Regions from separate parts of the Benzoatithermus flavus genome, predicted to be linked through region 1. Evidence: riboswitches for the same ligand, from Rfam matches in the RefSeq annotation. Region 1 holds a riboswitch; the other holds the start of a gene.
The links. A riboswitch is a leader RNA that binds a small molecule or an ion and turns the genes downstream of it on or off. The one in region 1 is predicted to bind S-adenosylmethionine.
Positions count from the first base shown of each region.

Region 2: another riboswitch for S-adenosylmethionine. It lies ahead of U1T56_RS08975 (homoserine O-succinyltransferase); the one in region 1 lies ahead of metK (methionine adenosyltransferase).

Region 1 covers NZ_JBBLZC010000003.1:36,117-51,503, reverse strand. Annotated here, with positions in the region: gene U1T56_RS04160 (LLM class flavin-dependent oxidoreductase) at 1-535, opposite strand, end outside; gene U1T56_RS04155 (helix-turn-helix domain-containing protein) at 647-2,092, opposite strand; gene U1T56_RS04150 (helicase-related protein) at 2,405-4,693, opposite strand; gene U1T56_RS04145 (hypothetical protein) at 4,753-4,878, opposite strand; partial or broken gene U1T56_RS04140 (transposase) at 5,079-5,342, opposite strand; SAM-I-IV-variant riboswitch at 6,459-6,565, shown strand; gene metK (methionine adenosyltransferase) at 6,613-7,764, shown strand; gene U1T56_RS04130 (hypothetical protein) at 7,797-8,396, shown strand; gene U1T56_RS04125 (DUF499 domain-containing protein) at 8,573-10,951, shown strand; gene U1T56_RS04120 (hypothetical protein) at 10,887-11,228, shown strand; gene U1T56_RS04115 (DUF7680 family protein) at 11,225-11,710, shown strand; gene U1T56_RS04110 (DUF1156 domain-containing protein) at 11,722-14,658, shown strand; gene U1T56_RS04105 (DEAD/DEAH box helicase) at 14,655-15,387, shown strand, end outside.
Region 2 covers NZ_JBBLZC010000007.1:76,089-91,475, reverse strand. Annotated here, with positions in the region: gene U1T56_RS09005 (ABC transporter permease) at 1-989, opposite strand, end outside; gene U1T56_RS09000 (ABC transporter permease) at 986-1,915, opposite strand; gene U1T56_RS08995 (ABC transporter ATP-binding protein) at 1,921-3,036, opposite strand; gene U1T56_RS08990 (extracellular solute-binding protein) at 3,135-4,286, opposite strand; gene U1T56_RS08985 (DUF1127 domain-containing protein) at 4,697-4,963, shown strand; gene U1T56_RS08980 (GNAT family N-acetyltransferase) at 5,047-5,799, shown strand; gene U1T56_RS08975 (homoserine O-succinyltransferase) at 5,801-6,751, opposite strand; SAM riboswitch at 6,802-6,880, opposite strand; gene U1T56_RS08970 (GNAT family N-acetyltransferase) at 6,905-7,753, opposite strand; gene U1T56_RS08965 (SPOR domain-containing protein) at 7,750-8,820, opposite strand; gene mtnK (S-methyl-5-thioribose kinase) at 9,005-10,285, shown strand; gene U1T56_RS08955 (peptidoglycan-binding protein) at 10,222-11,136, opposite strand; gene gspD (type II secretion system secretin GspD) at 11,402-13,738, shown strand; gene U1T56_RS08945 (prepilin peptidase) at 13,754-14,521, shown strand; gene U1T56_RS08940 (protein tyrosine phosphatase family protein) at 14,527-14,964, opposite strand; gene U1T56_RS08935 (TerC family protein) at 15,139-15,387, shown strand, end outside.

The DNA.
Region 1 (15,387 bases):
GGGCGCTGTACTCGCCCGAGCCCAGGAGCCAGACCGGCGGTACCGGCACGTCCTCGGGCATCACCCGGATCTTGCGGAAGGGATGATTCTCGGGGAAAGCCCCGCTCTTCCAGAGCATGAGCTCCTGGAAGCGCTCCAGGAAATCGTCCTCCCCCCGGCCGTCCTGCCGCCGGCGCAGCGCCAGGGTGGTGAGCGGGTCCGTGCCGGGTGCGCGGCCGATGCCGAGATCGATCCGACCGGGATATAGGGCTTCCAGCACCTTGAAGCGCTCGGCCACCATGAGCGGCGCATGGTTCGGCAGCATGACCCCGCCGGCACCGACCCGGATGTGATGTGTGGCGGCGGCGATGGCGCCGATCATGATCTCCGGAGCACCGCTCGCGACCGAGGGCAGGTTGTGGTGCTCCGCCACCCAGTAGCGCCGGTAGCCGAGGCGATCGGCGAGGCGGGCGAGATCGAGGCTGTTCCGCAGCGCCTGCGCGCCGGACGTGGCCGTGGTGGTGAAGGAAAGGTCGAGCACGGACAGAGGCAGCATGGCGCAGATCTGGGCGCGGGGCAGGCCCACGGCAAGGCCGCGCATCGGGTCCGGCTCGCCGGGCGCCCGGCACAGGCGGCACCGGCCGTGCCCGCCCGCGCCGGATCGGCCTCAGGGCGTCACGACCATGCAGTACTGGTTCTCGGCACGGAGCCGCTCGCACTCCGCCCGCGCCTCGGCCCTGGTCGCGAACGAGCCGGCGACGACGCGGTAGTACGTGCCCTTGCCGGGAATGCTCACCGCCATGGGCGGCAGCGGCTCGAGGCCGGCGAGGCTCGGGTGATGCTTGACGACCCGCTGCCACTCTCCGGCCACGACGGCCGGATCGCGCACGGAAGCGAGGTGGAGCGCGAACTGGCCGCCCCGCGGTGCCGGCGTCGGCGGCGCGGGCGTCGCCGTGGCCGATGGCGGCGTGGACGAGGGAGCCGCCGCCTGGCCGCTGTCCGACGGCAAGGCCGGGGCCTTCTCCGGCGCCGCCGTCGCGGCGGCCGTGGTCGTCTCCGCCGGCGGCGGAGGTTCGGTCGGTGCGGCTGCCGGCTCGACGCTCGCCGGAGCCGGCGTTGCGTCGGTCGCCGGCGGGGTGGCCGAAGGAGCCGCCGCCATGTCGGCCGCCGGCGGAGCAGCCGAAGGGGTAGGCGTGACGTCGGCTGCTGGCGGCATGGACGGAGGGGCCGCCGCGATGCTGTCGCTGGCCGGCGGCGGCTCGCCCGGGGCGGCCGGAGGCGTAGCGGGCTCGCTCGCGGCGATGCCGGACGGAGGCTCGGGCGCCGCCTCCTGCTGCGCACCGTCGGAGGTGGCGGCCACGTCCGCGCTCGCCGGCGGCCGCGAAGGCGGCGCAGCTTCCGGAGGTGCCGCGCCGGCTTGGCCCGTAGCCGTCGATTCGCCGGATGCCATGGCGGTGCCGGTCGCCGGCCCGGCCGGGTCGGGACCCGTCGCTTCCGCGGCGGGAGACGCCGGCTCCGCAGAGCTCGCCGGTACCGGGGCGGCGGCGACGTTCTCATCCGAGGGCGGCTGCTCCGCCGCGCCGGGCCGGGTCGTTCCCCCCGCCGCCATCGGCGGCTCGGCCGGTGCTGGCGCTGTCCCCGCCACATCGGCCGGTGTTCGGGCGGACTCGGTTCCGGGGAGCTGCTCCCCGCCGGAGAGGATGCCTTGGCTGCCGACATAGACCGCGGCGACGAGCAGGAGCGCGCCCGCGGCCGACAGCGCCATCACCCGTCCCGGGCTCGTGGCGGGCTTGCGTTCGTCGGCCGCGGGCGGCGGATCGTTCCGATCGAGCCAGGCCTTGAGCGTTCCGGCCAGCTCCTCGCCGTCGAGACCGAGATGGCTGGCGTAGCTGCGCAAGAATCCCAGGAGATAGGGGCGGCCCACGATCAGCTCGAACTGGCCTTGCTCCAGGGCCGCGAGATAGGCTTCGCGAATCCGCAGCACGCGCGCGATCTCGGCGAGATCCTCGCCCCGTGCGAGCCGCGTTCGCTGCAACAGGCGGGGGATCTCCTGCCCCGCTTCCTCGATCCGGATCGGCTGGTCCGCCGGTGAAGGTGGGTTGGTCTCGAGCATGGAACTCCCTCGGCGCGAGCCGTCGTGCGTGAGCGAAGGGCGGACCCGTCGTACCATGGCAAGCATGAACGGCCTTTCATGGCCGGTCCGCCCTCCGGACGAGGACCTCCGCGGTCCAAGGGCTTTCCTATAACCCAGGATGCATCGGAAGCTAACCGGCGATGACCTGGACTTGGTGTCGATTATGCCGGTTGAGTTGTCATCATCACACGATTACGGCGCCCTCTCCCCGGACCTTGCATGGCCGTCGAGCCACACCCGCCTACGTCATGGGGAGAAAGCACCACTCAGGTATGCACAAAGCGGCCACATTCAGAGATGCCGACGCCCGGCGTCGCGCTTCATCGCTTCCTGCCGCTCGCGCGCTCCGCCCGTACGGGCGAGGCGCCGCTTGCCGTGGCCCCGTCCCTTTCCCTTCGCCGGCCGGTGCCGCTCCGGGCCCACGACCTGCCGCTCGCGCGGGCGGCTCGCGAGTGCCGCGGCGATCTTGCGGTCGGCCTCCTCGGCGAGCGCGTCGGCGAGCTGAAGGTCGAGCGTGCCCGGCCAGCGGCGGCCCAGCCAGCGGGCCAGCGTCGCGATGCGCGCGAGATCCTCGAGGCCCTGCAGCCGGCCGTAGCCGTGCAGCCGGTGCACCTCCTCGAGCTCGGGCTCGAGGCTGCGCTCGCGGCCCTGCGCCAGGGCCTCGATCGCCGACTGCGCGAAGTCCACGACACGGCCGATCGCGAGCGGAATGGGCGAGCCGAGCAGGCGGTGGCGCTGCTCCAGCGGCAGCCGTCGCGCCCAGAGGTCGACCAGCCCGGCGAGCTCCCGCTGCTCGTCCTCGAGCCGCAGCACGAACTCGCCGCGGCGCGCCACCGAGCCCGCGATGTAGTCGAGGGTCGGCAGCAGCCGGTCGACACCCAGCCCCTCGGCCACGGCGGTCGTGGCCTCGGCCGGCGGGAAGAAGCGGAAGCTCGGCGGATCGAGCGGCGCCGGTGCCTGGCGCAGCGCGGTGGCGAGGCGGTCGAAGCCCTCGACACCCAAGAGCACCCCGACCTCGCCCACCTCGTGCTTGCCGTAGCGCCCCGCCCGGCCCGCGATCTGGCGCATCGCCTCGGGCTCGAGCCAGCCGGCCGTGGTGCCGGTGAACTTCTTCAGCGCCCCGAACAGGATGCGGCGGATGTTGAGGTTGAGCCCCATCCCGATCGCATCGGTCGCGATCAGGATCTCGGCCTCGCCGCTGTTGAAGCGCGCGGCCTCGGTCCGCCGCACCTGCGGGCTCAAGGAGCCGTAGATCATGGCGGTGCGCCGCCCCTGCCGGCCCAGAGCCTGGCGCAGATCGTGCGCCTGACGGCGGCTGAACACCACGACCGCATCGCCCTCCCGAAGGGCTCCGATATGGACCGGCCGGGACAGGAGCTCGAGCGGCGCCTTGCGCTGGAAGCGGCGGATCTCGAGCGGCTCGCCCAAGAGCGCCGAGAGGCGGCGCAGCGCCGGCTCGGCCGCGGGCGAGCCGCAGATCAGGAGCGTGCGCGCCGGAGCCCCGACCAGGGCCTGGGTCCAGGCATGGCCGCGCTGGGGATCGCCCAGCATCTGGACCTCGTCGATCACGGCGGCGTCGACCACGCGGCGCGTGCTCAGCATCTCGATCGTGGAGGCGACGTGGGTCGCGGCGTCGAGATCGCCCAGGGTCTCCTCGCCCGTGAGCATGGCGGCCTTCATTCCGCCTTCCTGCAGGATCTCGTAGCCCTCGAGCGCGAGCAGCCGGAGCGGCGCCAGATAGACGCCGGTGCGGGCCGTCATGAGCGCCTGCATGGCGGCATAGGTCTTGCCGCTGTTGGTGGGGCCGAGAAAGGCGATCCAGCGGCGGCCGAGCGAGCGGGCTTCCGGGAACAGGGCGGGATAGTCGCCGAGGCCGCTCGCGGCGCGCAGCCGCGCCGCCCGCGCCGCGCGCTCGTGCCGCTGCTGCTCGCGTCGGCGCTCCTCCTCGCGGCGTGCCGCCTCGATCCGGGCGCGATCGGCCGCGAGCTCGCGCCGGAGCAGGGCCTCGATCTCGCGCACGCGCTCCTCCCGGAACGCCGGGATGCGCTGCGCGCGCCCCGGCAGCCGGCGGGTGAGGCTGGCATCGCGCTCGACGCCGCAGCGCCTGAGAATCGCGAGCACCTGACCGACATCGGCGCCGACGCGCTGCGCGAGCCAGATCGCATCCACGAGCTGCGGCACGGCCGCAGGGGCAGGCACCTCGGCACGCTGGCGCCGTGCCGCAGCGCGCCCTGCCCGCTCGTCGGCAGCGTGGGCGAGCGCCGCCTCGGCCAGCGGCCCGATCCCGGAAAAGCCGTGATGCCGGGCGTAGGCCGAAAGGACGCGCCGGACCTGGGCCGGACGGTCGCGCCGCGGCAGGTCGAAGCGCTCGGGGAGGTGCTTCAGCTCGTCCCACAGCTCGGCCGGCGTGCGCCGTGCCAGGGCGGGATCGCCCGCGAGCAGGCGATCGAGAAAGGCCGTGCGCGGCGGACCGAGCCGCTCGACCGCTGCACGGACCGAGAGCTTGTCGGCGAGGCCGTCCCGGCCGATCCGCTCGGCGAGGGCGCGCCAGTCGGCGGGCGTGGCGACGATGCCGTGCAAGGAGGCATGGCGCCTCGCTGCGCGGAGAAGGCTTCGGGTTTGTTCGGGAGTCATCGGGATCATGAGGTATAGGGCACATGTCGGGTGCCCGCGCCCGAATTCAATGGTCCGGGCGCCTTCGGCAGCAGGAACGACGCCCCGACCAGGGCCGCGCCGATCGCGATCTGGGGGCCGACCTTACCCATGGTCTTCTCCGACGGGCCAGCTCGTCACCAGGAGCGTCCGCGGCAGGTACGCGACGCCGCGCGCGGTCTTGGCGGCGAGGCCGCGGCTGGTGACGACGCACAACGTCTCCATGCCGGCCTCCGCGACGCGGATCAGCCCGACATCGCCCTGCCGCAAGGCCCGCTCCGTCGTGCGCCGGTCGACGGCGGCGCCGTCAACCGAGAAAGGCTGGGAAGTACGAGCCCTTGCGGAGCTTGGGGATCTTGAGCTCGATCCGGCCGGCGCGGGTGTCCCAGGGCCGCTCGCGGTAGCCGTTGCGCTGGTTGGTGCGGTCGAGGCGGCGCTCGCCATGGCCGGCGCCACACGAGCTCTCAACCTCGGCCGCCATCAGCCGCTCGGCGGCGTAGGCCAGCAGTTCGCGGACCAGGTCGCCATCGGCCCGCTTCTCGATCAGCGCGAGAAGGGTCATTCTGTCGGTGGTCATCGTCGTCTCCGTGCAGGTTCGTGCCTCAGCAACTCGATCCTACACCGAAGACCGGCGGTGACCGCCTCGGCCTCTAAAGCCGCACAAACACCGGCCATGCCAGGTAGCACGGGTAGCACGTACCCTTGCGGAGAGCGGCGGAGGGGTTCCTCTCGACCATGCCGGCGACCCCTGCGCACCCTGCATGTCCTGCAATGGGCGCTCCTTCCATCGCCCCCCCTGGAAGGGGCTGGCGCTGCTCGGCCTGCAAGCCGCCGCTGCTGCCCGGCAGCGCCGCTGCGCTGGCTGGGCGGTCCTTCTGCGCCCTGCCCCCGATGCAACGGCCCTCCTGTCCGCCGCCGCCGGCAGCCCTCTCTCCAGCGTGGTGGCCTTATGCGAGCTACTGAGGGTCTTCGCGGCCTTCCGCCGCCGGGCGGCGGCGGCTTTTGCCGCTCCATGGACGGACGACCGTTGGTGGGCGTCGGGGTTCCCGGCGTGCCGTTCGCACGAAGAACGCCTGGCACGGCTGCAGCAGTGGGTCGAGATGGCCGGCGGCCAGTTCGTAGTGGTGGAAGGCGGCACGATGGCTCGGCTGCCTAAGCTGCAGCCGGGCATGGCCCGTGCCGAGCTCATCCGCTTCTGCCGCCAGCTGAGGGTGCCGGTGCGGGAGGCGGTGCAATGAGCGCCGCCCGTGAGGCCGTCGGCGGCCAGCGCCGCGGAAGCGCCGTAGGCCGTGGCATGGCGCGTGGCGCGGCTCCGGCCGTACTGGCGGGACCCGGAGCAGTTCTTCGAGACCCGCAGCGAGCTACGCCGGAACGTGCGCCAGAGCCCGTAGGATGCCTCGGGAACTGCGGCTAGCCGTCCTCCAGGGAGCGCCGGCTCGAAGCCCTGGTACACTCCCGAGCGGCGGAGATCGACCGCTTGCGACAGACCTCGCCAGCCTCTGCCAGACCCTAAGCTCCGGCGGCGCGGCCAAGCCGGGCGTTCAGGAGCTTCCTCATTGATCCTCCTGCCCGGCGCCCCTCGCATGACCTGCCTCGTCCAGCGCCGCCGGATGACACGCCGGGCATCGCCATCCGGGTATGCTCCTGGCCTCGGGCCGGCTCTTGACGGAAACGGCGTGATCGAGCATCCTCTCTGCAGCATCAAGAGTTGGGCTGACGCCCTCGCCAACCTGCCCGTCCCAGGCAAGGTGGAGCCGCGCAAGCGGGATGTGGCCGGAACCGGCAACCAAGCGGGACCTGCACCACGCGTCAGCCCTCCTCGGTGCGAGCCGAAGGAGGGTTTTTTCATGTCCGCATCTGTCGAGCACGGCCGCTGGGCCGTGGACGGGCTCATGACGGCCGAGGCGGTCTCGGACGGCCACCCCGACAAAATCTGCGACCAGATCAGTGATGCCATCCTCGACGCCTGCCTCGCCGAGGACCCGCAGAGCCGGGTCGCGGTCGAGTGCGCGATCAAGGGCAGCCTGCTCGCCATCGTCGGCGAGATCACCACGAACGCCACGATCGATCCTATAGCGCTGGCCCGCGAGGTCCTGCGCGACATCGGCCACGGCGACGGGCGCTGGGGCCTCGACCTCGACGGACTCCAGGTCCTGACGGCGCTCACCCGCCAGTCGCCCGAGATCGCCCAGGGTGTGGACGGCGCGGACACCGGCGCGGGTGACCAGGGGCTGATGTACGGCTTTGCCTGCGACGAGACGCCGGAGCTGATGCCGCTGCCGATCAGCCTCGCCCAGGCGCTCATGCGCCGGCAGCGCACGGTGCGCCTGACCGAGGAAGGTGCCGTTCTCGGGCCCGACGCCAAGGCGCAGGTCACGGTACGCTACGAAGAGGGCCGGCCGGTGGCGATCGACACCGTCGCGCTCTCGACCCAGCACGTGGCCGGGCTGGGCCTGGGCAGGCTGCGCCGCCTGGTCGAGGAGCGGATCATCCTCCCCGTGTTGCCCGAGGGGCTGCCGGGGCCGATGCGGCTCCTGATCAACCCGGCGGGCTCGTTCGTCCTCGGCGGGCCGGTGGCCGACGCCGGCCTTACCGGCCGCAAGATCATCGTCGACACCTATGGCGGCTACGCCCGGCACGGCGGTGGCGCGTTCTCGGGCAAGGACCCGACCAAGGTCGATCGCTCGGCGGCCTATGGCGCACGGCAGCTCGCGAAGCACCTCGTCGCCGCGGGCTGGGCCAGGGCGTGCGAGGTGCGGGTCGCGTATGCGATCGGCAGGGCGGAGCCAGTGGCGATCGGCGTCGAGACCTTCGGCACCGGCCGGCTGCCAGACGGCGAACTTCTGGCCGAGGCCGTGCCCAACGCTCCGGCGCTGCTGCGGACGGCTTCGATCATCCAGCGCCTCAGGCTGGGCCGCCCGATCTACCGCAAGACGGCTACCTTCGGGCATTTCGGGCGCGCCGACATGCCCTGGGAGAACGAGGCCTTGGCGGGCTGACCAGTCCTGCAGACACGACAAGGAGAAAGAACATGGACCTCAAGCGACGCGGGTTCCTGATCGGCATGGGCGGCCTGATCACGAGCGCGTTCGTCGGCCGCGCCAAGGCGCACATCCGCGCCCGACGCGGCCCGCTGCTGGTGGCACCGGCGAAGGCCGAGGAGACGCTGTTCGCCTATCCTCCTATCCCCGAGATGGGCAACGGCTGGATACTGACGCTCGGGCCTTTCGAGTACGAGCCGTCCTATACGATCACCTGGCGCGAGTTCTTCCGCCGCCAGGGCCGCGACATGACCAAGCTGTCGGACTTCCGCTACATCCGGCAGGAGTGGCGGCTGACCGCCCACGACCTCGACCGGCCCATGAACGAGAGAACATGGCTCATGATGTGGGATCTGCGGTGGAGCCCCTGCGCCAGGGCCTTTCGCCTGCTCCAGGAGCTGGAGATCGGCCCCTGGCTCGAACGGCATGGTGCGGGTCCCGGCGAACTCGATTTCATCGAGTACGGGTATCACCCGTGCAGCAGCGACCAATGGGTCGAGGCCAGGAATCAGCTCACGATCTCGCTCCTGCAGGCTCGCTTCGTCGAGCTGAACGTGCCGATCAGGGTCGAGGTCGGGCAATGGGATTGACGGAACCCGAGACGCGCCAACCTGACTCGCCCGCTGCGGGCAGATCGGGATCGGGCGGCCATCAGCCATCAGCCGATCCACCCTACCCATACCGGTGTGCTAATGGCGAGAATGCCGACCCGGCCAATGGGCGCTCGATGGGCGATGGCGTGCTCGCCTACACGCCCTGAGGCGAGATCGCCTACGCTCTGGCCGGGCGGGCGGGCTACGAGCGGGTGCGCCGCTCCGACGAGGAAGGGATCGCGCCCGGCGCGCAGACCATCGCCGAGCTGTTCGGCGGCGAGCCTGCCCTGATCCTGCTCGACGAGCTGTCGATCTATCTGCGGAAGATCAAGAACAGGCCCGGCGCACGCGATCAGTTGACGGCCTTCCTGACCAGCCTGTTCAAGGCCGTCGAGTCCTCGCCGCGTGCCGCGCTGGTCTACACCCTCGCCGTCGGCAAGGACGGCAAGGGCACGGACGCCTATTCCGACGAGAACCAGTTCGTGGCGGACAAGATGGCCGAGGCGGATAGCGTCTCGGCTCGCAAGGCGACGATCCTGAACCCCACCGAGGACGACGAGACCGTGCAGGTCCTCCGCCGTCGTCTGTTCGAACGGATCGACGACGCGGCTGCTGCCGAGGTGATCGAAGCGTATCGCGTCGTCTGGCAAGGCCAGCGCGACGCCCTGCCGCCCGCCGCCAGCAAGGCAGAGACCGCCGACGAGTTCCGCGCCAGCTATCCCTTCCATCCCGACGTGCTGGAGACCTTCACCAGCAAGACGGCGACGCTCGCCAACTTCCAGCGCGTACGCGGCATGTTGCGCATCCTGGGGCGCACGATCGCCCGGCTGTGGGAACTCAAGCCCGCCGATGCGACCGCCATCCACCTGCATCACGTCGACCCCGGCTACGGGCCGGTGATGCAGGAGATCGTCACCCGCCTCGGCCAATCGCTCTACGTGTCCGCGATCCGCAGCGACATCGCGGGCGACGGCGGCAAGAAGGCGCTGGCGCAGGAGATCGACGAGGAGAGCCATCGCGGGCTGCCGCCCTATGCGACCTACGTGGCGCGCACGGTGTTCATGCACACGCTGGCGTTCAACGACCAGCTCCAGGGCGTGTCCGCCGACCACCTGCGCTTCTCGATCCTCGGGCCGCAGACCGACATCGCCTTCATCGAGGCGGCGCGCAAGAAGTTCCTCGCCCGGTCCGCCTACCTCGACGACCGGCCCAGTGCCCCGATGCGCTTTCGCGCGCAGGCGAACCTGACCCAGTTGATCCGCAAGGAAGAGGCGCACGTCGACCCGAACGAGCTGCGCGCCGAGTTGCGCGACCGGATCAGGGACATTTTCAGCGGCCAGACCTTCGAGGCGGTCCCGTTTCCTGCTGGCCCATGGGACGTGCCCGACGAGGTGGGGAACGGCCGCCCGCTGCTGGTCGTGCTGTCCGCCGACGCGTGCAGCGTCGGCGCGAGCGTCGAGGCAGTGCCGGACCTGATCGCGCGCATCTACGAGCGCAAGGGTGCCGAAGGCGGCAGCCTGCGCATACTCCGCAACAACCTCGTCTTCGTCGTGGCCGAGGACAGCCGCATCGAGGAGATGCGGCACAAGATGGCCCGGCGGCTGGCGCTTCGCGAGCTGAAGGCCCCCGAGCGTCTGAAGGAGCTGGACGAGCACCAGCAGGCCAAGGTGCGCGAACTCGAAGCCCGCTCCGAGAGCGAGGTCGCCATCGCCATCCAGCAGGCATACCGGCACCTGTTCTACCCGGATACCCGCAGCCGGGTCGGTGGCAGCGAGCTGACCCTGGCGCACAGCGCCCTCGACATTCACTCGGCGTCCGAGAAGCCCGGCTTGGGCCAGCCGCAGGTGGTCCGAGCCTTGCGGGACTTCCGCAAGCTGCGCACGCCCGAGGACGAGCCGGACGCCCCGGCCTATGTCCGCGACCGGACGCCGCTCAAGCGCGGCCAGATCACCACCCAGTCGCTGCGCGAGGAGTTCCGCCGCGACCCGTCGCTGCCGATCCTGATCGGCGACGAGGTGTTCATCAAAGGCATCCGCAAGGGCGTCGAGCAGGGCGAGTACGTCTACAAACGCGGCGATCTCGTCTACGGCCCCGGCGACCCCTTCACCACCATCGCCATCGACGAGCAGGCCGTGGTCTTCACCATGGGGTTCGCCAGGGACCACGGCATCTGGCCCCGGCCAGCACCGAAGAGCGAGCCCGTCGTCGTGCCCGCCGGTCGCACCCGTGCCGCCGGGCACGGGTGCGACCGGCGGGACGGGCGGTGCGGGCTTGCCATTCGAGGGAATCGGCGGCCCGACACTCACGAGCAACGGCTCCGGCGGCGACCAGCCCGCCATCACGGGCACGAACGGCGGGACCGTCGCGGACGGCCCCGCGGAGCCGACCCGCTTCTCCGCCGAAGGCCTCCTGAAGGAGGCGCTCGTCCGCCTCTGGGAACAGGCGCGCGCCAAGAAGGTCGCCAAGATCGGTGCCATCGGCATCCGCATGTTCGACGCGAGCGACGCCTTCAAGCTCCTGGGCGTCGTCGCCGCCGTCCGCGGCGCGGATAGCAAGCGGGTCGAGTTCGAGGGTGCCTACGAGACCGGCGGCGGCAGCGAGGTCGGCATTTCCTTCAAGGGTGCGCCGAGCGAAGCGCAGCCGCTCAAGGAGTTCCTGGAGCCGCAGCTCCGCGCCGCCAAGGACAAGGACCTCAAGGCGCGGTTCGAGATCGCCTTCGCCCAAGGGCTCGATCTCGGCTCCGACGCCCCCGAGAAGCTCAACGAGCAACTGACCCGATTTGCGACCGGCGCGGCCTACGTCGAAGCGACGGCGGAGGTGAAAGCGTGAGCGCGAGAATCATCCGCATGCGCGGCATCGAGCCCCCCTTGTCCGCCCCGGCCTACGAGGTGCGCACACGCCGTCACGGCCCGGGGGACACCGAGATCGAGGTCTGGCAGCTCCCCTCGCCAGCATCGCCGCACCTGACCGCGCCGACCCGGATCGCGGGCCTGCGCGGTCGCAATCTCGACCTCGTCGAGCATCGCGTGCTGCGCCGCCTGTCGCAGGCCGGGATCAGGTTCAGCGGACGGGAGGCCGACCGCAAGGAGGGCCACCGCATCGACGAGGACGTGGCCCTCATGCTCGGCCTGCTGTTCAGGGTGCTCGCCCCGATGCGCAGCCGCGAGAACATGCGCGCGGTGGCCGAAGGCATCGAGGCCATGGGCCGCGAGGAGGCGGCCTACTGGCTCGGCATGGCGATGCACCGCAAGAACCCCCGCCGCGTGCTCACGGCGCTGCGCTACCTGCTGACCGGTCCCAAGCACTCCTGAGACGTCCCGTCATGACCGATACCCGCCTGATCGAGCGGTGGCTGCCGATTGCTGCCCTTGGCGAAGAGAGCGTCCGCGAGCGCCGGTCCATGACGGCGCTGCCGCCTACGTATTACCTGCACGTGTGGTGGGCGCGCCGCCCGCTCGTGGCTTCGCGTGCGGCCGTGCTGGCGTCGCTGCTCCCGACGGATGCGGATCATAAGCAGTTCATGCGCATCCTGGGCATCCACGGTGACCCTGTGGCGGCAAGGCGCAAGATCGATAAGGCCCGACGGACCGGCATCCGCGTCGATGACCCTTATGGTTATGATCGCGCATTCTCGTATGTGCCGGATGCGGTGGATCGCGCATGGCTCGAACGCCACCTTTGCAAGCGCAGCATCAGCGTGCTCGACCCGACAGCAGGCGGTGGGAGCATCCCATTCGAGGCTGTGCGCCTCGGGCTCGGAGTGCTGTCCAATGATCTCAATCCTGTTGCAGCGTTGATCGAGAAAGCCACGGTCGAGTGGCCCGTTCGCTTCGGCATGATCCTCAAGAGCCAGTTTGAGGCGCTCGCGTCCGAGTTTCGGAAGCGTATTGACGACCGGCTGGCGACATTTTTCCCGCAGCCCGGCGCACCCGACCAGTACGATCTTACCTATCTCTGGGCGCGCACGATCCGCTGTCCTTATTGCGAGGGGCTCGTCCCCCTATCGCCGAACTGGCGGCTGGCTCCCGACGGTACGGGCGTGCGCCTGCGCCCGCGGTGCGAGGGCGGCCCCGGTGATCCGAAGCGGCGCTGCGAGTTCGAGATCGTGCGCTCGGTCAAGGAGCAGTCGGCGGGCACGGTCTCCGATGGCGACGCGACCTGCCCGTTCCCCGATTGCGGGCGGGTGATCGACGGCGGCGAGATCAAGCGGCAGGCGCAGGCGGGCGGCATGGGCGAGCAGTTGTTCGCCGTGGTGTTCAAGCGCCGGATCGAGACCCGCACCAAGACCGGCAAGCGCGGCAAGGACAAATGGGAGCGCGGCTATCGCGCACCCCGTCCCGAGGACGACAACAGCGCCGCCGTCCGCGCCGCGCTCGACGAGAAGCTGCCGGAATGGGAGGCGCTGGACATCATTCCTGGCGAGCCGATTCCCGATGGACTGAAGACCAGCGAGCCTCATCGGTACGGGATGCTACGCTGGCAGGACCTCTTCAATCCCCGCCAGCTTCTCGGCCACGGCACGGCCGTCGAGGTCTACCGCGAGCTGCTGGCCGAGGAGGAGCAGCGCGGCCTGACGGACCTGACGCGCGCCGCGTTCGTGTATCTGGCGCTGAGTCTCGACAAGCTTCTAACCTACAACTGTCGTAGGTCACGTTGGCATCCAGGTCGGGAGGTTATGGCGCAGATATTCGAGCGACATGATTTCTCCGTGACGTGGACAAGTGCGGAGATGGCTCCGCTCATCGTGGGCCTCGGCTACGATTGGGCCATCGAGCAGACGGCCAAGTGCATCGGGGAGCTGGTGGAGTTGGTCCGGCCCGATGCACAGCACGGCCACGATCTCCTCGCACGCGCTTCGGCCACGACCTTCACGCCCCCGCCGGTCACGATCACCTGCAAGTCCGGCGATCTGCTCGATCATATCGAGGACGGCTCCGTCGACGTCGTCGTCATGGACCCGCCCTACTACGACAACGTCATGTACGCCGAGCTGTCCGACTTCTTCTACGTCTGGCTGAAGCGGACCGCGGGCTACGTCGTGCCGGACCTGTTCACCCGGCAGCTCACCGACAAGGAGAACGAGGCCGTCGCCAACCCGGCGAAGTTCGCGGGCCAGAAGGGTGCCAAGGCGCTGGCGGGCCGCGACTATCAGGAGCGGATGCGGCGCATCTTCGAGGAATGCCGCCGCGTGCTGAAGCCCGACGGCATCATGACCCTGATGTTCACGCACAAGGCCACGGGAGCCTGGGATGCGCTGACCAAGGGGCTCATCGAGGCGGGCTTTGTTATTACCGCCTCGTGGCCGATCAACACCGAGGCCGAAGGCTCGCTGCACATCAAGGACAAGTCGGCCGCCAACAGCACGATCTTCCTCGTCTGCCGCCCGCGCGATCCGGCAGCGGCCGGAAGCGGCTCGGCCTATTGGGAGGACATCGAGCCCGAGGTCGCCCGCGCCGTCCGCGCCCGCGTGAAGGAGTTCCAAAAGGGCGGAATCACGGGTGTCGACCTCTACCTCGCGAGCTTCGGCCCGGCGCTGGAGGAGTTCTCGCGCCATTGGCCGGTGAAGCGCGGCACGCCCCGGCCCAAGCCCGAGGCGCTCAAGCGCAAGCGGCAGGCCGAAATCCTCGCCGAGGAATGGGACCCCTATGCCGTGACGCCCGAGGATGCGCTCGACGCCGCCCGCCGCGAGGTGAAGCGCTGGCGGCTCGAACAGCTCACCCACCTCAAGCCCAACGAGGAGCTGGATCCGCTGACCTCGTTCTTCGTGCTGGCGTGGGACGCGTTCCGCGCCCCGGTCTTCCCCTACGACGAGGCCCTGCGGCTCGCCCGCGCCGTCGGCGTCGATCTCGACACGCAGGTGGTGGGCGTCCTGGCCGAGAAGAAGGGCAGCGATCTCGTGCTCTGGGACAGCGCCCGGCGTGCGGCCAAGGGCGCCCTGGGCTCGCCCGACGGCTCGCGCTCGATGCTCGACGCCATCCACCACGCGGCGCATCTCGGCCGGACCCGCAACCTGCAGGTCGCCCGCGAGATGCTGGCCAAGTCCGGCGTCGACGGCGAGCCGACGTTCCTGTCGGCCCTGGAAGCGGTGCTGGAGGTCCTGCCGGTCTCGCAAGCCTACAGCGGCGTGAAGCTCGATGGCGACCTCGCGGCGGCCGGGAGCGACTTCGAGGCCCTGGAGAACCTGCGCAAGCTCGCTTTCGCCGACAAGCTCGACGAGCCCGAGCAGCTCGACCTCTGGCGGGAGGCCAAGGCGGCATGACGCGTCTGCAGGATCGGGACTGGAGGCTGAAGTACACGCCGGATCACGGCGATCTGGTGAAGCTGCTCTATGTCCCGCTCCTGACCTGCGCCGTTCGCTACGACCGGCTGACCGGCTTCTTCAGCGCCTCGGCGCTGGCGCTCGCGGCACGCGGGGTCGAGTGGCTGGTGGCGAACGGCGGCCGGATGCGGCTGATCGTGGGCTGCACCCTCGACCTGCCGGAGATCGAGGCCATCGAGAAGGGCGAGGCGCTCAAGGCCCAGGTCGAGCGGCACATCCGGGCCAACCCGCTCGTGCCACAGGACCAGCACGCCATCGACGCGCTGGAGCTGCTGGCGTGGCTCGTGGAGCAGGGGCGGCTCGACATCCGCATCGCCGTGCCCTGCGACGAGCACCGCAGGCCCGTTCCGGCCGATGGCCTGTTCCACGAGAAGGCCGGGGTCGTCGAGGACAAGACCGGTGATCGTATCGCCTTCAACGGCTCGCTCAACGAGACCGCCGCCGGGTGGACGAAGAACTGGGAGAGCCTGAACGTCTTCACCTCCTGGCGCGACCCCGAGCGGGTCGACGAGGAGGACCAGAACTTCGCGCGCCTGTGGGCCAATCAGGCCAAGCACGCCGTCACCGTCGACGTGCCGTCGGCCGTCCGCGAGGACCTGCTGCGCTTCCTGCCGCACGAGGACCGACCGGCGCGGATCAGGCGGCTCGACGTCGTCGCCCCGGAGCCCG
Region 2 (15,387 bases), on a different contig from region 1:
CGCTCCTCGAGTGCTGCCGCCTTGCAGGTAGAAGGATCGTGCCGCGCGGCGAAGACCGCGACACCGGCGACCGCCACCAGCAGGAAGGTCGCGAGCACCGCAGCCGGGTTGCCGGCGACGGCGCCGACGATGCCGCCCGGAACCGGCCCCTCTGCCCGCCGCTGCTCGGCACGCCGCATCCAGGCCTCGCGCGCGAGTGCGGCGAACAGCGTCAGCACGATGACGATGACGGCAAGAGCGCTGATCGAAGGATCGATTCCCAGGCGCACTTTTTGCGCCACCTCGATCGTGAAGGTGTTGTAGTGGGAGATGGTGAAGACCGAGGTGTTGTAGTTCTCGAAGCTCGCGAGGAACGCGATCACCGCGGCCGAGAAGATCGCGGGCTTCAGGAACGGCAGGAGGATCTTGCGGAAGGCCTGCACGTTGGTGGCGCCGAGATCGAGGGCCGCATCGAGAAGCTGTAGGTCGAACCGCTGCAGCCGGGCCACGAACACCAGCATGCAGTAGGAGGCGATGAAGCAGGACTGGCCGAGGATGGTGAGGAAGATGCCGTTGTAAAGCGCACTGCCGTAGCTCGCACCGATCGCGTGCGCGAGCCGGTCCCAGAACAGCACGGTCGAGATGCCGATCACGACGCCGGGCATCAGAATGGGGGCGGTGACCAGCGTGTAGTAGGCGGAGCGCGCGCGCGGCCAGATCTGGGTCAGCAGCAGCGAGCCCGCGAGGCCCAGGAGTACCGAGAGTACCACCACGCCGGCACCGATGACGAGGCTGTTCCGGAGCCCCGTCATCAGGCGCTGGTCGCCGACGAGCTTCGCGAACCACTCGAAGGTCAGGCACTCCCAGGGATAGAGCCGTGGGAAGGCGGAGCTGTTGAAGGCCGTGATCGACATGATCACGAGCGGCCCGAAGAGATAGGTGAAGAACAGGGCGAGATAGGCGCCGACGGCCAGACGGGTGAGGCCGTTTGCCCGCCGTCGCGCGCTCACCGGCCCACCTCGCCGAGCCGGACCTTGAACAGCCGCATGACGAGAAGGACGAGGAGCGTGCAGACCACGAGCAGGATGACGGCATAGGCCGCCCCGCGCGGCCAGTTCACGCTCTCGAAGAAGGTCCGGTAGATGATCTGGGTGAACCACAAGGAGGAGGGGCCGCCCAGGATCTGGGGTGCGGCGAGCGCGCCCGCCGCCAGCATGAACACCATCGTGCAGCCCGAGGTGATGCCGGGCTTCGCGAACGGGATCACCACCCGCCAGTGGATGCGCCACCAGGGAGCGCCGAGATCGCGCGCCGCCTCGATCTGGTTGCGATCGAGGCTCTCGATCGCGTTGTAGATCGGGAACACCATCAAGAGCACGTAGGCGTAACTGAGGCCAGCATAGAGCGCCACGTTGGCGCGGATGAAGTCGATCGGCTGGTCGACGAGCCCGATCGTCAGCAGGAGGGTATTGATGAGCCCACCCGTGCCGAAGATGATGCGAAAGGCGAAGGCGCGCAGGATCTCGTTGACCCAGTAGGGAATCACCAGCGCCACCGCGAGCATCCTGGCCGCGCGGACGCTCGCGGCTTGCGCGAGATAGTAGGCGATCGGGTAGCAGATCGCGAGGTCGAACAGGGTGACGAACACGGCCGCAATCAGCGTGCGGGCGAAGACCGCGAGGTCGACATAGTTCCAGCCCAGAGGATCGCCGGGCGGGCCGAACAGGAAGTAGCGGTAGTTCGCGAGCGTCCAGACGTCCTCGGGCCCGCCCTGCTTCGCCGGCGGCAGATCGAAGCGCAGCGAGAAGTCGACCATGACGAGCTGCGGCAGGACGATGAGGACGAGCACCCAGAAGCTCACCGCGAGCACGATGTAGGCGGCGAGCGGCCAGCCGTTGCGCTCCACGAACTGCCTCGTCCAGGCGAGCGGCTTCACCCTTCTCACTCCTCCTGGGCGAGCTCGCCGGCCGGGAGCGCTACGGCCTTCATCGGGTCGAAGGCGAGCGTGAGCGTGGCACCGATCGAGCTGCTGCGGCCGATGCCATGGTTCACGAGCGAGGTCTTGATCGGCGTTCCGCCGGGACCTTCGAGGAAGAGGTGATAGCTCGGCCCATCGAACTCCTCGGCGGTGACGCGGCCGGCGATGCGGCCTTCGCCGGGGAGGACGCCGGGACCGGCGACGGCCAGCGCTTCGGGGCGCACGAACACCATGGCCCGATCGCCCGGAGCGAGCTGCCCGCGCGCGGCGGTGGCGATGCGCGCCCGCAGATGTCCTACCGCGGTCTCGATCACCGCCATGCCGTCGGCCTCGGCCGTGACCCGGCCGGGAAAAGCGTTGTTCTCGCCGACGAAGGACGCCACAAAAGTAGTCGCCGGGTCGTCGTAGAGCGTGCGGCCGTCGGCGATCTGCTCGATGACGCCCTCGCGCATCACCGCGACGTGGTCGGACATGGCGAGCGCTTCGCCCTGGTCGTGGGTGATGTAAACGAAGGTGAGGCCGACCTGCCTCTGGATCGCGCGCAGCTCGGTGCGCATGTGCTGACGCAGCTTCAGGTCGAGCGCCGAAAGCGGCTCGTCGAGCAGCAGCACCTGCGGTTCGGCGCACAAGGCGCGGGCGATCGCGACCCGCTGCTTCTGGCCGCCCGAGAGCTCGTGAACGAGCTTGTCGCCCTGCCCGGGAAGGGCGATCAGCTCCAGGAGCTGCTCCGCGCGCCGGCGCCGCTCGGCGACGCCGGCCCCTCTCACCTCGAGGGCGAAGGCGATGTTCTCCCACACCCGCATGAGCGGGAAGAGGGCGAGGTTCTGGAAGATCAGCGCCGTCGGGCGGCGGTTGGGGCCGATGCCGGCCATGTCGCGGCCACCGATCCGCACCACCCCGCGCGAAGGCTCGAGGAAGCCCGAGATCGTGCGCAGGATCGTGGTCTTGCCGCAGCCCGAGGGGCCGAGGAAGCTGAAGAACTCGCCGGGCTCGATCCTGACGTTGGCGTTCCTGACGGCGACGAAGCTGTCGAACTGGACCCAGACGTTCTCGAGCTCGACACCGAAGCCAGCGACCATCGAGCGTTTCCCGTCGCCTCTGTCGTCCCGCGGAACGACGCTGCCCCGATCGTCGGGAAGGCCCCCGGAGCCGCCCGGCTCGGAGGGCCTTCCCGGCTTCAGGCGCTCAGGAACTTGTTGACGTACTGCGCGCGGATGTCCGCGTACCAGGGCGCCTCGGCCGGCCAGGGGTTGAGCTTCTTCAAGGCATCGCCCGGATAGGCGTCGGCGAAGTTCTTGGCGTAGGTCGCGTTGGCGTACTTCTCGGCACCGATCACGGGCGAGTTGTAGCCGTGCGTGTCGATCGCCTTGCCGGCCACCTGCGGGTCGAGCGCATGCGCGATGAGGGCATAGGCCTGCTCGACGTTCTCGGCCCCGACCGGAATCGACATGCCGTCGACCCAGGCCATGGCGCCTTCGATGGGTGCCCGGTACATGACGGGCTCGCCCGCGGTCTTGAGCGCCAGCGGCGGGCCGTCCCAGGTTTGGGCGACGATGACGCCCTCGTTCATCAGGCCGTTCTTCTGGGTGTCGGCATCGTTCCAGATGATCTTGATGTTCTTCTTGCGCCGAATCGCCCAGTCCGTCAGCTTCTCCCAGACCGGGCGCATCTTCTCCTCGCTCTCGTAGGCCGACCAGATCGAGCCCGGCGCCATCTCGCCGATGCGCTCGAGGTAGAGGCCGGCGCAGAGCAGCATGGAGTGCGCCCGGCCCATGGTCTTGCCGGCGTTCTCGTCGGCCCAGATGTCGCCGTAGCTCGGGAACTCGCCCTTGGGCTGCCACTTGTCGGTGCGCCAGGCGATGCCTTCCGTGCCCCAGAGATGCGGCAGCCAGGTCGAGCCCTTGCCGAAGTCCCAGATGGCGCTGCCCTTCTCGAGCATGCCGGAATTCAGGTTGCCGATCGGGACCTTCTTCATGTCGATGGGTTGCAGAAGCTCGAGCTCGGCCCACTGCGGCGCCCGGTTCATGGTGGGCGCCACGAGGTCGTAGCCGCGGCCCTTGCTGGCCTTGAGCTTGTTCAAGAGCTCCTCGTTGGAGCCGAAGCCGGTGAAGTTGACCTTGATCCCGGTCTTCTGGGTGAAACTGTCGATCAGCGAGCTCGGCAGCTCGTCCGACCAGAACAGGACGTTGACCTCGCCCGAGGAGGCCAGGACTCGCGGGCTGACGATGGCCGGTGCAGCGACGGCGCCGGCAGCCACGGCACCCGCCTTGAGAACCGTACGCCGAGAAAGCCGGACCGCCGCCGGCGCCGTCCGGAAGTTCGTTGTCATGTCGCCTCCACCTCGCCGCTATGCAGAGGATGCGGAGCCTCCCCCGCCGTTCCCACCCATAGCATCATCAGGCTTAGCGCGCTGGCGCCGGGACCCGCAAGCAGCATCTCGATGGTCGTTCGGCACAAAGCGGTAACCGCCGATGATTGGACCGTCAGCAGCGCACTACCCGGTACGATACGACGCTGCGGGCCGGCTTCCCGGCGCCGAGCGGCCCGATAACCGGCAGGCGCAATGCTGCATTGCAGCATAAGCAATGGTAGGACCGCCCCCGAAGCCACATCTATCGGGCAACGGATCATCGAAGAGAACGGAGGATCGGGGAGATCGGCCGCCACGTGCGGTCTTTCGACCACTCCCGACGCGGCGGGCGTCGCTTCGCCGTCGACGGACTACGGAGACCTGATCCCATGGACCTGCTGCATCGCCTCTACGGCCGCCTCATCCGTTTCCTGCATGAGCGGGAAACCTACCGCGCCCTCGCCCGCCTCGACGACCGGGAGCTCGCCGATCTGGGCCTGCACCGCGCCGATCTTCGCGCCATCGCCCGCGATGCCGCCCGTGCCGGCCGGCTCGACGTGTTCGACTGGGTCGCGACCACCCGCGGCGGGCAGGCGGGCACCGAAGGACCGGCATCGCGCCTCGTGGGCTTCGGCCTGGGCTTGCGCGCGGCCTGAGTCCTTCGTGTTGACCCGGCTTCGACCTGCCAGCACGGTCGCACCCGCCAGCGGGTCCTGATCCCGCCCGAAGCGGAGGTGCGATGACCGACCGGCGGATGGTCGAGCGGATCGAGCAGGCGGCGCTCTGGGCCTGGCCGCCCAGGGAGACCGCTTGGTGCGAGGGCTGGCTGCTTCGGGCCGGCGGCGGGCGCACGCGGCGCATCAACTCGGTCCGGACCCTGGCGTTCGCACAAGGGGCCGACCTCGACAAGGCGATCGCCCGGGTCGAGGTCTGGTACGCGGCGCGCGATCTGCCCGCCTGCTTCCAGCTCACCGAGCTCGCGGCACCGGCCCGGCTCGACGCCGTGCTGGCGGACAGGGGCTACCGGCTCGCGGCACCGGTATCCGTCCTCCTCGTCGACGCCGCTTCGGTCGAGCCGCCCGAGCGCGGCGCGTTCGAGCTTCAGACCCGCCCCACCCCGCTCGTCATGAACGCGGTCTGCGACCCGCATTGGGGGCCCGAGATCCGCCGCGCGCGGGCCGAGCTGTTCGCCCGGATCAGAAAGCCCCACGTGTTCGGCGTGCTGACCCGGGGCCAGGAGCCGGCGGCCGGGGGCCTGTGCGTCGTCGACGGCGATCTCGCCGGCATCTTCACCATGCGCACGGGCGTCCCCTTCCGCGGCCGAGGCTATGGCCGGGCCCTGTTCCGACGCCTCGTGGCCTGGGCGAAGGCGGTCGGGGCGAAGCGGATCTATCTCCAGGTCGAGGACGACAACGCGGCGGCGCTCGCCCTCTACCGCCCCTTCGCCCCCGAGCTCGCCTATCGCTACTGGTATCGCGAGCAGACGGCCTGATTCAGGCCGCCTGCGGCTGGGCGACCGTGCCGATGCGCTCGAGCTCGTAAGGGGTCGTCTGGTACATCTCGTTGATCCAGTTGCCGAACAGGAGATGGGCATAGGCCCGCCAGCAGTTCCGGGGCGGCTTGTCCGGATCGTCGTCGGGATAGTAGTTCACCGGCAGCGAGACGTCGGCGCGCGTGGCCTTGTCGCGGCAGTACTCGTCGTGCAGCGTATAGGTGTCGTACTCGAGATGGTTGAACATGTAGACCGTGCGGTGCTCCGGCTCGTGGAGCAGGCACAAGCCCGCGGCATTGGACACGGCCAGGATCTCGAGGCCGGCATCCTTGGGCAGATCGGCCGCCCGCACCTCGGTGTGGCGCGAGACCGGGACCAGGAAATAGTCGTCGAAGCCGCGCATGAGCGGCGGACGCTGCGCGTCGCGGCGCTCGATGACGTAGTGGGTGTAGACGCCGAAGCGCTTGGTCGGCAGGATGTGCTTGGGCACGCCGTGAAAATGGTAGAGGGCGGCCTGCGCACCCCAGCAGATGTGGAACGAGGTGTGGACGTTGGTGCGCGACCAGTCCAGGATCTCGGTCAGCTCGCGCCAGTACTTCACCTCCTCGAACGGCAGCATCTCGACCGGAGCGCCGGTGACGATCAGCCCGTCGAACTTGCGGTCCCTGACCTCGTCCCAGGTCTTGTAGAAGGCCTGCAGATGCGAGAGGGGCACCGTGTTCGGGCGGTAGGTCGAGGTGGTGAGCAGCGTCAGCTCGACCTGAAGCGGGGTGGCGCCCAGGAGGCGGGCGAGCTGCGTCTCGGTCTTGGGCTTTTCCGGCATGAGATTGAGGAGGGCGATCTGCATCGGCCGGATGTCCTGGCGGAGCGCCTCGTTCTCGCCGATGAGCCTGACACCCTCCTGTTGCAGCTTCTCGAAAGCGGGCAGGTCGTTCGGAATCTTGATGGGCATCGCGTGCCGTCGCTCCAAACAAAAAGGCCCGGCCAAGACGAAAGCCGGGCTCGCGAGCGATCCCGACCTTTTAGCCGTTTGTTTAACGTGGCCGCAAGCCGGTCGGCGCAAATCACCACGCGCGGCAGATAGTGGTGAGCGTGTCGCGGCGAGTCAAGCGCCGGAGCCCGGCAGCGCCAGCGCCGATCCTGTCGGCCGGGCGGCCGCCGACGGCAGCCGGGCGTAGTTGAGCTGGGTGCCGCAGGGCAGAAAGCCGAGGCTCCGGTAGAGCGCCTCGCTCGCGGCATCGCCCGCCGACAGCCAGGCGATCTCGCCGCCCGTGGCGAAGAAGCGTGCCAGGAGAGAGGCGCAGACCGCCCGAGCCAGGCCACGGCGGCGCCAGCCGGGCATGGTCCACACGCCCGCGAGCTCGGCGACCGGCCCGGTGCGGATCAGGCTGGCCCCGCTCACGGGCTCGCCGGCGGCGGTCAGCACCGCCGCGGCGGCGAGCCCGCCTTGCCGCAGGCCCTGCGCGAACCGCTCGAGCTCGCCGGGTGCCGGCGTCGTGGCGGGCTCCGCGAAGGCAGCCGCAGCACCGGCGAGGAAGGCGCCCAGAAGCGCCGTGGGCGTGCCGGCATCGAGCAGCCGAGGTGCTGCCGCCGGTGCGGGTGCCCGGCTCGCGTCCAGGACGAGAACGGGCGAGCGCCGCTCGAGCGTGAAGCCTTCGGCCTCGAGCGCCTCGGCGAGCCCCGGCCAGAGCTCCGCGAAGAACTCGAGCCGCGGGATGCGCCCGTGGGCCTCGAACAGCGCCGTCATGGCGCCGATCGCCGACTGTAGGTCGCCGGCCTGTAGGTCGCCGGCACGGCCGGTCGGAATGGCGACGTTGCGGTAGAACGGGTCGGCCTCGCGCCAGAGATGGACGCGAAAGCCCGGCAGGTCGTGAACCTCGCTGCCGTCGGCGACCGCCGCCGCGAACTGATCGGCGAGCCGGGCGAGCAGCGCTCTCGACCGGATGCGGCTCATGGCCGCGCGAGCCGGCACGCGGCTCCGGCCTGACGCAGGCGCGCGCACATCGCCTCCGCATCGGCCCTGGAGGCGAACGAGCCGGCGATGATGCGGTAGAAGGTCCCCTTGCCCGGCACCTCGACCGTCTGCGGCGCCCGGAGATCGAGCTCCTTCAGCGCCGGATAGCGTGCCTTGAGCCGCTTCCATTCGGCATCGACTTGGGCGGGATCGGGCACGGCCGCGAGCTGGAGCGCGAAGGCGCCGTTGCCAGCCGCCGGCGGCGGGGGCTTCTCGTCGGGGGGAGCTGCCGGTGCTGCCGCGGTCTCGGCCGGGGGCGGCGCCGTCCCGGCTGCGGGTGGCGGTGGCGGCATCGCCGAGATGACGGGCGGCTTCGCGGCCACCGGCTTCGCCATCGCCTCGTCGACGGGCGCGGCCGGCGACGGAGCGGCAGCGGGGCTCCTCGCCGGAGCGGCGCCCTTGTCGAGCGCGGCGAGGTTGCGGCGCAGCACCTCGGTGGTCGGATGATCGCGGCCGAGCGTGCTCTCGGCGATCGCGAGCGCCCGCTGCTGCAGCGGCCGCGCACGCTCGGGCTCGCCCTTCGTGCGGTAGAGCACGGCGAGATTGTTCAGCGCCCGCGCCACATCCGGATGATTCGGCCCCAAGGACTTCTCGAGCAGGCCGAGCGAGCGGTTGTAGAGCTTCTCGGCCTCGTCGTACTTCTTCTGCGCGCGATAGACGAGGGCGAGGTTGTTGAGGCTCGTGGCGAGCCCGGAGCCCTCGCCGCCGCCTCGCTCGTCGAGCTCGATCGCGCGCTTGTAGAGCTTCTCGGCCTCGCCGAGGCGCCCCGTGAGACGGTAGACCTCGGCGAGGTTGTTGAGCTCCGGCGCGATCGCCGGGCTGTCGGCGCCGTAGCGGGACTTGGCGAGGTCGAGCGCGCTCTCGAAGTAGGGCAGCGCTGCCTCGTACCGGCCGGCGCGGAACAGCTCGAGCCCCTTGGCGTAGTCGTCCTCGGCCACCGGCTCCGCCGCCAGGGCCGGAGCCGCCAGCAGGAAGAGCGAGAACAGCACGGCAAGCGCACGGCGCATCGATGGCCTTGTCCGCTGGAACCTCACCCTCGTGAGGCTGGCAAGTTTTGCCGGCGAGGTCCAGCCCTTGCAGTGCCGGCACATCCGGGGTTTGCCGGCAGCCGGCTTCGTGCGCTAGGAGCGCTTCCCGAGACGGACGGCCGCGCCGGCCGCGGCCCGGCCCGAGAAACGGGAGGACGGTGTCTTGGCCCTCAGCATCCCCGAAGGCTATCGCGCCCTCGATGACAGGACATTGGCGGCCTATCTCGCCGGGCTGCCGGCGATCCGGCGCCGGCTCGGCGGCGATCCCGAAAGCTGGCGGGTGAGCGAGGTCGGCGACGGCAACCTCAACCTCGTCTTCATCGTCGAGGGGCCGGACGGCGACATCTGCGTCAAGCAGGCCCTGCCTTACGTGCGCCTCGTCGGCGAGAGCTGGCCCTTGGACCTCAAGCGCGCTTGGTTCGAGCATCAGGCGGCCGTGATCCAGTCCCGCCATGCGCCGCGGCAGATCCCCGAGGTCCTGCACTACGACGAGAAGCTCTACCTGTTCGTGATGGAGCGTTGCCATCCGCACGTCATCATGCGGCGCGGCATGATCGAGGGCGTCGTCTATCCCACCTTCGCCGAGCAGATTGCGGAGTATCTTGCCAAGACGCTCTACTTCACCTCCGACATGGCGCTGCCTGCGGCCGAGAAGAAGGAGATCGTGGCGGCGTTCTGCGGCAACACCGAGCTGTGCAAGATCACGGAGGATCTGATCTTCACCGATCCCTACATGATCTGCGACCGCAATCGCTGGACGAGCCCGCAGCTCGACGACGCGGCCAGGACGATCCGCGAGGATGCCGAGCTCAAGCGCGCCGTCTCGGCCTTGAAGCTCAAGTTCATGAGCGAGACGCAGGCGCTGCTGCACGGCGACCTCCATACCGGCTCGATCATGGTGACCGAGGACGACACCAAGGTGATCGACCCGGAGTTCGCCTTCGTAGGACCGATGGGCTTCGACGTCGGCAAGCTGATCGGCAACCTGCTCATGAGCTTCTTCAGCCAGCGCGGCCACGAGTGCCGGCCCGGCGAGCGCGAGGCCTACCGCCGCTGGATCCTCGCGACGGCCGAGCAGGTCTGGTCGGGCTTCGAGAAGCGCTTCGTCGAGCTGTGGACGTCCTATCCTACCGGCGACGCCTATCCGCGGGCATTGTTCGACGGATCCGAAGGCCGGGCCTCGCTCCGGATCGCGCAGGCCGCCTACATGCGCCGCCTGTTCGAGGATGCGCTGGGCTATGCGGGCACGTCCATGATCCGCCGGACCCTGGGTCTCGCCCACAACGCCGACATGGAGCGCATCGCCGACCCCGACCTGCGCGCGTCCTGCGAGCGGCGCAACCTCGAGCTCGCGCGCGACCTGATCGTGAACGCGCGGGCCTATCCCGACATCGCCGCCGTGACCGCGCGGGCCGCCGCCATCGAGGCCGCGGCTCCGCGCTGACGTCGGGCCGCGCGGCCCCGTGCCGTGCCGGCAGGGGCGGGCGCGGCCGGATCGTCGAGCAGGCGGTCGCCGATGCGCCAGGCATCGGTGAACCGGTCGAGGCCGTGCGTGCCGCCGTTGACCAGCCGGCGGGCGCGGGCGAGATCGCCCTCGGCCAGCGCTTCCCCGATCGGCCGGCGCCGCTCGGCGAGGAAGGCGCCGAGCAGCCGGCCCGCGAGCGCCGGCTCGAGCGCCCGCTCGGGCTCCAGCACGAGGCCCGTGCCGAGGCCCAGGGCCTCGCCGTAGGTGCGGTAGTTGGCGCGGCCGGTGAGCTGCACGAAGCCGCGACCGCGATAGCGCCTGCCGTCGGGCGGGCCCTCGTTGCCGAGATCGGCGCGGTAGTCGTAAAGGTCGAACGGGTGGCCCTCGGGCGAGGTGTTGAAGCGGGAGACCGCCTCCTCGACCGGGGCGAAGCCCTCGCTTTCCGCCCGGATCGTGGCCAGCGCCATTAGCACCATCGATCTGTCGGTGAGCGCGAAAGCCCTGAGGCCCGTGAGCACGGCCGGCAGATGGCGGCGGATGACCCCGAGCGGTGCGAACGGAAACAGCTCCGCCACGAAGCCGATCGTCACGCTCGCCGTGACGTCGGGAAGCCGGCCGTCGCCGCGGCCATTGAGCGCATGCCAGGTGACGGGCCCCGCGACTCCGTCGGGAAGCAGGCCGCGCGACCGCTGGAAGGCGAGCAGCGCCGCCTCGGTCGCCGGCCCGAAACGCCCGTCGATCCGACCGGGGCTGAACCCGGCGGCGCTAAGGTTTTTCTGCAGCAGCTCGACCTCGTCCCCGTGAGCGCCGCGACGCAGGACCGGTATCATGTCGGCAGACCTCGCATCGGATCATTGCCGGTCCTATATCATAGGTATATTTTCTTAACAACCGGTTCTCGATAGCCCATGAAGCGATTGCGGTTGGCCGGAAGACGCATTATAGTAGCATGGGGGCGAGGGTTTACCCGTTGATGAGATGAGTGTACTAGCCTCCGGCAGCTTCCGAGGCCGCACGGCCGCCGGTGCTCGTCTTCGCCTACGGATGCCACGCTCGACCGCGCCTTTACCAAGCGGTGAGGACCTGTCGGAACACATGCGCCTCGAGTTCTGCCTGCGCCATGCGCTCACGCCCCTACTCCTGGCCGCCGCGCTCACGAGCTGCGTGGAGCCTTCCCGAAGGTCCAACATCAACGACACGCTGAACCGCGTATCGTTCGAGCCGCCGCCCGCCGTGCCCGGCGACGTTCCGCCCAACGAGCCCCTTGCCGGAACCGCGGTCAAGCCGGCCGAGCCGCCGCTGCAGGCCCAGATCTATCCCGGCCGCACGCCGACCGCGCGGGCGAGGCAGGGCGGCACCGCGCAGGCGCAGCGCACCGCCGAGGGCGTGCAACTCAACTTCGACGGCGCCGAGATCCGCGAGGTGGCGAAGGTCATCCTCGGCGACATCCTGGGCAAGACCTACTCGATCAATCCCGACGTCCAAGGACAGGTGACGCTCTCGAGCAGCGCGCCCATCGCCGAGAAGGACCTGCTGGCCGTCCTCGAGACCGTGCTGCGCTCGAATGGCGCCTCGCTCGTCGACACGGGTGCCGGGACCTACCAGATCATGCCGGTGGACGCCGCGATCGGCCGCTCCGAGGTCGTGCCGATCGGCGGCAGGCCCGTGCCGGTCCGTCCCGGCTACGGGCTCACGATCGTGCCCTTGCGCAATATCTCCGCGACCGCAGCCGCCCAGTTCATCCAGCCGCTCGTCGCCTCGCCCGAGGACATCCGCATCGATCCCGGCCGCAACGCGATCCTGTTCAGCGGCACCTCGACCGAGCGGCAGAACGTGGTCGACACTCTGGCCGACCTCGACGTCGACTGGATGGCGGGCAAGTCCATCGGCCTGTTCCCCTTGCAGCGGACCACCGCCGAGGCCGTCATCCCCGAGCTGCAGGCGATCTTCTCGCCGTTCGATCCGACCGGGGCCGAGCCCTCGCTCATGCGCTTTCTGCCGATCGCACGCCTCAACGCCGTGCTCGCAATCGGCACCGATCCCGATCAGATCCGGGAGGTGAGCCGCTGGGTGGCGCGGCTCGACCACGGCGAGGTGGTGGGGCCGCAGTTCTACGTCTACTACCTGAAGCACCGCTCCGCCGAGGATGTCGCGAAGCTTCTCAACGAGGCGTTCGGCGGCGGTGGCGGCGGCACGTCGGAGCCCGGGCCGAGCCTGGCCTCGGCCACGACCACCCTCGGGAGCACGCCTCAGCCGGGCAGCCCGCCGGGCAGCCCGCCACCGCCGGGCGAGGACACGGGCGGCGGCGAGGCGGCCGGCGGCATCGGTGGAGCACCCGGAGCCGGCGGCGCGACGCCGCCATCCGGGTCCGAAGCCGCGCCGACCGGCGGACCGGTCAGGATCGCGGCCAGCAAGGCCAACAACGCGCTCTTGATCCGGGCCACCCCGCCCGTCTACTCGCAGATCGAGGCGACGCTGCTCCGGCTCGACACGGCGCCCTGGCAGGTGCTGATCGAGGCCACGATCGCCGAGGTGACGCTCAACGACGATCTGCGCTATGGTGTCCAGTTCTTTCTCCAGAACGGTGCCGTCAAGGGCGGCTTCACGCAGAACAGCACGATCCCGAGCACCGGCGGCAGCACGGCGGCGCTCCTGCCGGCCTTGAACGTGCCGGGCTTCAACTTCGTCTTCACCCCCGGCAGCAGCAACATCACGATCGACGCCCTGTCGCAGATCACCGACGTCAAGGTGCTGTCCTCGCCCTCGGTCGTGGTGCAGGACAACAGCGAGGCCATGCTCACCGTGGGTCAGGAGGTTCCGGTCACGACGCGCAGCGCTCAGGGCGTGTTCGAGGCCAACGCCCCGGTGATCAACTCGATCGAGTACCGCAACACTGGCGTGATCCTGCAGGTCCGGCCGCGGATCAATTCCAACCAGGCCGTCTCGCTCGAGATCGCGCAAGAGGTCAGCCGCGTCGAGTCGCAGGGCGGCACTCCGTCCGCGCCGACGCCGACCTTCACCCAGCGCAAGGTCACGAGCCGAGTCAACGTGCAGAGCGGCCAGACCGTGGTCCTGGGCGGCCTCATTCAGGAGAACGAGAGCCGCGGTCGCAGCCGGGTGCCAATCCTGGGCGACATTCCGATCATCGGCAACCTGTTCGGCTCGACCAGCCGCACCAACGGACGGACGGAGCTCATCGTCTTCATCACGCCGCGGGTGATCCGCAACCCCGAGGATGCGCGCGACGTCAGCGAGGAGCTGCGCTCGCGGCTGCGGTCGCTGGGTCCGGAGCGGATGGCGCCCGCGATGCCGAACGTAACGTCGCCCGGCGGGTCTCTGCCCGGACCGGCGCCGCAGCCGGAGCCGCGGATGCTGCCGCAGCCGCTCGTCCCGCAGCGGACGGCGCCCTACCGTCAGCCACCGGCCGGCTGAGGACGGCGAGCAACGCTGGACGGCACCGTCATCCTCGCGCCTCTCGCCGGCGGCCTTGCCGGCGCCTGCGTCGGCAGCTTCATCGCCACGCTGGCGCTGCGCACGCCCGAGGGCTGGGCCGACATGTGGACGGGCCGGTCGCGCTGCAGGGCCTGCCACGCGACGCTGTGCGTCGTGGACCTCGTGCCGCTCCTGAGCTGGCTCGCCTTGCGCGGCCGCTGCCGCTACTGCGGTGCCGCGCTCGGGCTCTGGTATCCTTGCGTGGAGCTCGCGGCCGCCGTCATCGGCGGCCTCTCCTTCGCGGCCCTGCCGTCGCCCGAGGCGTGGATCGCCACCGTTCTCGGCTGGTGGCTGCTGGCGCTTGCCACGATCGATCTCGTCGCCTGGCTCCTGCCCGATGCCCTGACCCTGCCGCTGGTCGGAGCCGGCCTTCTGCTCGCGGCCTGGGGCGAGCCTTTGCTCGGCTTCGTTCCGCCCACCTCGCTCGCCGGCGCGGCCATGGGCGCCGCCGGCGGCTATCTGGCGCTCGCCGGCATCGCCTTCGCTTACCGGCGGCTGCGTGGCCGCGAGGGGTTGGGGCTCGGCGACGCCAAGCTGCTCGCGGCGGCCGGCGCCTGGCTCGGCGCCGAACGCCTGCCCCTGATCGTCCTCGCGGCAGCGCTCCTGGGGCTCGGCCTCGCTGTGCTGCAACGCCGGGAGCTCCGGGCCGAGACGGCGCTGCCGTTCGGCCCCGCGCTGGCGCTTGCGTTCTGGGGTGGCTTCGTGCTCGCCGTGCTCTCCTGAGGCGCTCAGCCCTCGCCGGCGAGGCGGCGCAGCACGGGCAGGACGGGCGAGAGATCGTAGCCGGCGGCGGCCGCGGCTTCCACGATCTCCTGCGGCGGACGGCGACGGGCGGCCATGAAGGCCCACATGTGGCAGGAGCGCGTCCCCGAGCGGCAATAGGCGAGATAGGGCCCGAGATTGCGCTCCACCGCCGCGGCGAACGCCGCCACCGTGTCGGGGCCGATGCTCCCCGTCGTCACCGGCACGAAGGCATAGGCGAGCCCCGCCGCCTCGGCCAGCGCGCGGGCCTCGGCGTCACCGAGCTGATCCGGCGCCTCGCCGTCCGGCCGGTTGTTGATGACGGTGCGGATGCCTGCCGCGCGCGCGGCGGCGAAGTCCTCGGTGCCGAGCTGGGGTGCGACGAAGAAATCCGCCGCGACCTGGCGGAACCGGCTCTCGTGCATCGACGTGGTCTCCTTGCAGCTTTCCGCTCGCGGTCGCGGCACGTCGGGGCGCTGCGAACATCATGACGGCAACGTGACATCGCTGTCACCTCGAGCGTGGCCCCACCGGTGGTCGGAGGTGCGATCGCCCGCTATATCCCGGACATCGTCACGACCGGCAAGGATGATGATGCGATGCTCGAGCTTCTGGCCGACCCCAATGCCTGGGCCAGCCTGTTGACCCTCACCGCACTCGAGATCGTTCTCGGCATCGACAACATCATCTTTCTCTCGATCGTCTCCGGCAGGCTGCCGGTACATCAGCAGCAGATGGCCCGGCGGATCGGCCTGGGCCTCGCCCTTTTGATGCGCATCGCCCTTCTTGCCAGCATCGCCTGGATCATCGGCCTCACCCAGCCTGCGTTCACCGTGCTGGATCACGAG